3 regions of the Acerihabitans sp. TG2 genome follow, and region 3 is predicted to be linked to each of the others. Evidence: predicted binding sites of a transcription regulator. Region 3 holds the regulator's gene; each other region holds the start of a gene.
What was found. The regulator LexA, encoded in region 3, represses DNA repair genes until DNA is damaged. The targets are predictions, from matches to a motif close to TNCTGTATGTACATACAGNA.
Positions count from the first base shown of each region.

Region 1: a site for LexA is predicted at 1,187-1,206, ahead of SJI19_RS08780 (DNA translocase FtsK 4TM domain-containing protein). Genes of this name have one in related genera too.
Region 2: a site for LexA is predicted at 1,149-1,168, ahead of rmuC (DNA recombination protein RmuC). Genes of this name have one in related genera too.

Region 1 is NZ_JAYGJO010000007.1:120,734-123,006, reverse strand. Features, by position in the region: gene SJI19_RS08780 (DNA translocase FtsK 4TM domain-containing protein) at 1-1,113, opposite strand, end outside; gene lrp (leucine-responsive transcriptional regulator Lrp) at 1,247-1,741, opposite strand; gene trxB (thioredoxin-disulfide reductase) at 2,172-2,273, shown strand, end outside.
Region 2 is NZ_JAYGJO010000004.1:12,738-15,010, forward strand. Features, by position in the region: gene rmuC (DNA recombination protein RmuC) at 1-1,106, opposite strand, end outside; gene udp (uridine phosphorylase) at 1,314-2,078, opposite strand; gene SJI19_RS04600 (hypothetical protein) at 2,194-2,273, opposite strand, start outside.
Region 3 is NZ_JAYGJO010000032.1:14,526-16,798, forward strand. Features, by position in the region: gene zur (zinc uptake transcriptional repressor Zur) at 1-21, shown strand, start outside; gene SJI19_RS21120 (CsbD family protein) at 179-388, opposite strand; gene lexA (transcriptional repressor LexA) at 769-1,377, opposite strand; gene SJI19_RS21130 (diacylglycerol kinase) at 1,498-1,866, opposite strand; gene plsB (glycerol-3-phosphate 1-O-acyltransferase PlsB) at 1,991-2,273, shown strand, end outside.

The DNA of each region.
Region 1 (2,273 bases), on a different contig from region 3:
GCCTGGCGCAGCAGGCAATTCAAAACGATACTGAGGTACGGCTGAGACACCCTGGATACCGGTCTGCGGCGTGGAGGACTGTTCGTCGTAGGCAACAGAGGGTACGATCGGCCCTGTTATCGTGGATACGTCCGCAGGGTTGGCGATCACAGGGGTCGTCAACTCACCGCTCATCCTGTTTTGTGATACCAGCCCCTTGGCAACGCTGTCCACCAAATTGTTGTCTGAGGGCGCTGCGACCTCAGGGTGAGCCGTGGTGGCCGCTGGCCCAGGCACCGTTCCGATAGCCGCCGGTGCCACAGCATTGGCCAATACCGCGCGGTTAGCATCCCGCGTCATCGCAGGTGAAAAGAGCGGGTCGTCAAGGTCAACCACGGTGTTTTTCAGTGAATCCCCTGAGTCGCTCACCGCTGAAACCGTTTCCCCATCGCCATCGTTGGCATCATCATAGCGATTGTCATCATCATAACAATCGTCATAATCCTGTTCGTCACGACGCGATCGGTTTGACATAAACGTCAGGCATCCCATGACTACGCCACCGATTTTTTCAGCGATGGTCAGCCAGGACCAGCCGGTAAACAGCGTCAACCCCGACGCCCAGACACACAGCAGCGTCAGGGTAGCCCCGATGCCATTAAACCAGGGCAACATCGCGTTACTGAGCAGGCTACCGATAACACCACCGGAGGCGAAGTAGTACAAATCGTCAACATTCAGCGCAGCTAAGCCGCATGAGGTGAGGATGAGCGCCAGTGAGCCGATCAAGCGCAATGACAGGGCGAAATAATCGACGTAATCCTGTTCCTCACGCTGACGAAACGACGTCCAGCAGAAAATCAACATGATCGGTGGCAAGGCGTAGGCCAGTACCCCGAAGGTAAAAAATAGTGTATCGGCCAGCCACGCCCCTACCCCGCCACCCAGGTTGTGGATAGGCCCATGCCAGGCGGTTTGCGACCAACTGGGGTCGGAAGGGTCAAAGCTGACCAGGGAAATCATCAAATAGAGGGCAAAAATAGCCATGACCACCAGCACAGCCTCGAGTAACCGACGGCCGCTGCTGAGTTTTTTTAGTACTACGTCTTTATCTTCCGTATATTCCTGGCTCAAGAAAGGCTCTCCAGGGTTCTCTAAACCGCTATATTTGCTTAAATAACAGCGCCGGAAGGCTTACCGGCGCTGAAACTGTATGGATGCACAGGAGTGTAACTAAAAATCGCCCGTTTTGCACCTGTGTTGTTACTCAACGCGTTTTAATCACCAAACGATTGCTCTGTTTTACTTCTTCCATCACCACGTAGGTGCGGGTATCGTTTACTCCCGGCAGACGCAGCAGCGTCTCGCCGAGCAGCTTACGGTAGGCTGACATATCCGGCACCCGTGTTTTTAGCAGGTAGTCGAAATCACCCGACACCAAATGACATTCCTGAATCTCTTCAAGCTTTTGTACGGCGGTATTAAATTGCTCAAACACATCGGGTGCGCCCCGGTTAAGGGTTATTTCTACAAACACCAATAAAGACGCATCCAGGTAATGTGGATTAAGTAAAGCGGTATAACCTTGAATGAAACCCTGGCGCTCCAGGCGCCGCACGCGTTCCAGACAAGGGGTCGGGGATAAACCTACCCGTTTTGACAGTTCAACGTTGGAAATACGTCCATCCTTTTGCAGTTCATTGAGGATGTTACGGTCAATTCGGTCGAGATCCTTTCCCGGGCGTTTCTTATTATCTACCATTATTGTTTGTCTCTCTAAATTCCTTCCCTGAGCTTGCCACACCCCTGCAGACTTCAATGTATCAGGGTTTGATTGAAGACCCTTGTCTGTTTTTTTTTTAGGTCATCTGCGTCTACTACCATGCATACTGCCTGTTCAAACCCATATCTTCATTTCTTCTTACCCTGATGTTTTCGCAAAAGCACAGCGGATTGTCAAAGTAAAACAACGAAAATCAGAACAACATGCCAAATAAAACCAATCACAGCGCTAACTCAGGGGCTTAACCAGTTTTTTTTTCATGAATAGGTCCTATCTACCACTTAAATCGGCGGATCAATAGTCTGTAACGATGATAAAAATAGCTAACAACCTTTTGCATCCTATGCAGAGTCTGGTAATTTTCTTACAATCTACCCGTTGAAGTGTGTGCGGTATAAACGAGGAAAACATGTCTACGGTGAAACACAGTAAATTACTTATCCTGGGGTCTGGGCCTGCGGGTTACACGGCTGCAGTCTACGCCGCTCGCGCCAATCTGCATCCGGTGCTG
Region 2 (2,273 bases), on a different contig from region 3:
TCGTCAATCAATTCAGGCTGCCGATCGATAGCCAGCATAAAGGCTGGCTCAATAGGGACAAACATCAACACATAATCCAACGAGCGTAAACCGGGTAATTGTTGGTAATCTTTTCTGCCCAGCAACCGCATATGGCCACGCAGTGAATTAATATGTTCCAGCAGTGCTGATTGCCGCTCACCATCGTCATCGCTGTTAAAAAAACGTTCATAGGCCACCAGCGACATTTTGGCGTCGATGACCACATCTTTACCCTGGGGCAAACGCACAATCACATCTGGCTGCATGCGGTGGGTGTCGTCGAGTTGAATATTCACCTGAGTCTGATATTCGTAGCCTTCACGAAGGCCGGACGCCTCAAGGACCCGGCTCAATACCACCTCGCCCCAGTTACCCTGGGTTTTATTATCGCCTTTCAGCGCGCGAGTCAGGTTCACCGCCTCACGGGCCATCTCGGCGTTAAGCTGTTGCAAGTTGCGGATTTCATGGGTCAGGGTATGACGTTCGCGCGCCTCCTGGCCAAAACTATCCTGGACCTGGCGCCGAAAACCGTCCAACTGCTCACGCAGGGGGACCAGTAACAGATCCAGGCTCTGGCGATTGAGCTCATCCACCTTGCGCCCGCTTTGCTCGAAAATCCGGTTGGCCAGATTCTCAAACTGCCCGGAGAGTCTTTGCTCGCTATTGATCAGCAAACGTTGTTTTTCTTCAGCGCCCAGACGAGTCTCTTCAAGGCGAATGGTCACTTCGCGCAGCTCCGCTTCCTGGGCGCTGTTCACCTCCCGTTGCGCCCGGAGCTCCTGGTCCAGTTGTTCACACTCCTGGCGCCAATGCGCCAACGGCGCCAGACGCTCCTCGGCGGTGGCCAGGCGCGCGTAAAGATCGCGCATCTCCCGCTCGCCGGTCCGTAGCTGTTGCTCACACTGGAGATAAGCGGACTGCGAGCGTTCAAGTTCCTGCTGCGTTGAGGCCAGCAACTGCGCCTGCAAACGCAGCTCGGTGCGATCTTGTCCCTGCCGTTTCTGGCTGCCGATAACCGCAACCCACCACCCCACCAGCGCGCCGATGGTCGCACCACCGACGGCAAATAACAGGTCAAAATCCATATTACCTCCGCCTAAATAATTCTGACCATCACGGTAAGAGGTAACTGTATAAATGTCCAGCGTATTTTACCAGGCAAACAACAGGGCAAACAATTGAATGCCAAGCGTGCCCGGGGCCAGCAAAGCCAAGGCTCAGACCACGGCGAGCGCCAAATTTGCGACCAGTCAAAACATACCGGCCGCAGGTGATGTTATATTAAGCGAAGATTAGGCTAACAGCAGGCGTGCGGCCGCCACAACGATGGCCACGGCTTGGCTTTCGGTTTGTTGCATCGCTTCGGTGCTGGGAATTTCCTGTTGCGTACGGTTGACTATCACGCCCGCCACCATGCCAGCCCGGAGCCCCTGAGTGGCGCACATGGTGAGCAACGTGGCGGATTCCATTTCATAGTTCATAACACCCAGGTCTTGCCACTCCTGCATGGAGCCTTTAAACCGTCTGATTACCCGGCCGGAGTAGGTGTCATAGCGCTCCTGGCCTGGATAAAAAGTATCCGACGAGGCGGTAATGCCGATATGAACCTTGGCATTGGCGGTATTCGCTGCCGTCACCAGTGCGGTGGTGCAGCTAAAATCGGCCACTGCGGGGTACTCCAACGGCGCGAAATGCTGGCTGGCACCGTCGAGGCGCACAGCAGCAGTGGTGACCAAGACATCACCCACGGCGATGTGGGATTGTATGGCCCCGGTGGTTCCTACCCGAAGGAAGGTCCTAATCCCCAATTGCGCCAGCTCCTCAACGGCAATCGAGGTGGAAGGACCACCAATGCCGGTCGAACAGATGATAACCGGCTTACCAGCCAACTCGGCTCGCCAGGTGGTAAACTCCCGGTGAGTCGCCAAATGGGTCGGTTTGTCCATCAGCCGGGCGATTTTTTCGACCCGCTGGGGATCACCAGGCACGATGGCCAAACTGGCACCCTGTAAATCGGCATGGGTGAGGCCAAGATGGAAAACGTCGGATAAAGACATAGCAGATACCTCGGAAATTAAGCTGTTAGTGCGTAAATAAGCCTGTGATTATCCCCGTTTCAGCTGATAAAGTCCTGTAGACGCTTCACAAACAAAGCGCAATACCCGTTGACTGTCAAACGGCGATCACGTTGGCGAATAAACCGGTAAACATGTTTTTGATTCGAGGATTATCCAACACCGCCCCGATCAGGC
Region 3 (2,273 bases):
ATAGCCATAAAAAAACGCTGACATCTCAATAACCCTACCTTACCAAGGTAGCGGGTGGTAAAAACATCAATCGCCTAAGGTGGATAGAATTATAGACAGCACACCCTTACAACCATGGATAAGAATAAGCTAAAACAAAAGGCCTATCTTATGGCGCCCCTCCTTGGCCTATAAACCGCTACCACCGAAATTTATTGCGGATTTCCCAATTTTTAACTTCTGTTTCAGCAACGTCTTTACCATAGCCATAGCGTTCCTGAAGTTTACCGATAAGTTGATCGCGTTTGCCTTCAACCACAGTTAAATCATCGTCAGTCAATTTACCCCACTGTTCTTTTATTTTACCGGTAAACTGCTTCCAATTACCGCTAGTTTGATCTTTATTCATAAAAGCCTCCTTGGATTGGACTGATAATTCACTTTGTTAATCGACTAAATAGGATTTCAACACCTATGTTCTATTCATTGATTAACACTACAATCTAATTATAGCAGAGGATTGGCGATAGGCATTATAGTGGGGCAAAATAGTGGGGCAAAACAGTGCAGTAAAATAGTGCAGCAAATTTGAACGCAACTTCTCGCGGCCCCGTTAAGGGTGAGGCCCACGGAAGGACCGAATATTGCAACGCACCGACAGCTTGAAGTATGACGGGTATAAACAGCGGTGAGTGAAAGGCATAATAGGCGTTGTCAAACAGGCCCGGTGCCGGAGAAACGCTCATCCATAACCGGACCACATTGAGTCATGTAGGGAAAAAACCGTCGTTAAATCCAGTTCCCATTACGGATCACGCCGACCGCCAGCCCTTCGATAGACAGTTCCTGCTGGCGAAGGTCAACGATAATAGGTGAGAATTCGCTGTTTTCTGGTAATAACTCCACGATATTGCCATGTTTTTTGAGACGCTTTACCGTAACTTCATCGTTGATACGCGCCACCACGACCTGTCCGTTATGCGCATCCTGGGTTTTGTGCACCGCCAGAAGATCGCCATCCATGATGCCGATATCCTTCATTGACATCCCACTGACCCGCAGCAGGAAATCAGCATGCGGCTTAAACAGGTCAGGATCTATTTGGTAGTAGCTTTCAATGTGCTGCTCCGCCAACAAGGGTTCGCCAGCAGCGACACGGCCAACCAGCGGCAGCCCGGTTTCTTCTTCGATCAATAACCGGATGCCGCGAGAGGCACCGGAGACAATTTCTATCGCGCCTTTACGCGCCAGCGCCTTGAGGTGTTCCTCAGCGGCATTGGGGGATTTGAACCCCAGACGCTGTGCGATCTCCGCACGGGTCGGCGGCATACCGGTTTGCGATATATGATCGCGTATAAGCTCAAAAACCTCTTGTTGTCTGGCGGTTAACGCTTTCATTCCATCCCCTGTTTGTTTATACAGTCTTTCTGAGAGTATATACAGGTCTGATGCAATTGAAAACCATCAACGTAGCAAAACATCATAAATCCCGGCCGCCAAGCCGCTAAAAACGGCAGTTTATCCAAGATGCGTCCACAGTAACGTCACCCAGATAAATACCGATAGAACGATCGCCAGAGTCACGGCCGCCGATCCTAAATCTTTTGCCCGGCCGGAGAGTGGATGCTGTTCCGGCCCGATACGGTCCACTACCGCTTCAATAGCGCTATTGATGATCTCCACCAACACCACCAACCATACTGACCCGATCAATAAAATACGCGAAATAGCGTCTGTTTCGAGATAACATGCAAGGATAATCGCAATGACGGCAACCACAACTTCCTGACGGAAGGCGGCTTCATGACGCCAAGCGGCGCAAAATCCTTTAATTGAGTATCCCGTGGCCTTGTAAATACGCGCCAGCCCGGAGGTTTGATTTGCCATGATTCCATGCACAGAGTGAAATAGCGCTCATCTTACCGTTTCTTCGCGTTCGTATCACCACAGATCTGACGCGCGGTTTCTGGTATTCTTGTGTCGCAATGCTAACAAGAGGCTTCACAAAAATATGTCAGGCTGGCGAACCATTTATTATACGTTGTTGGATCTACCGCTCAGGCTGTTGGTGAAAAGCAAAGTTATTCCCGCAAATCCACCGGAAGACGCCGGTCTGGATCCCTTGCGGCCAATAATGTATGTGTTACCTTATAATTCAAAGGCAGACCTGCTCACCTTACGTGCCCAATGTCTGCAACTTCGGTTGCCGGACCCACTGGTTCCATTGGAGATCGACGGTGTCACGCTAGCACGCTACGTCTTTATTCACGATGGCCCGCGAGTATTTCCTTATT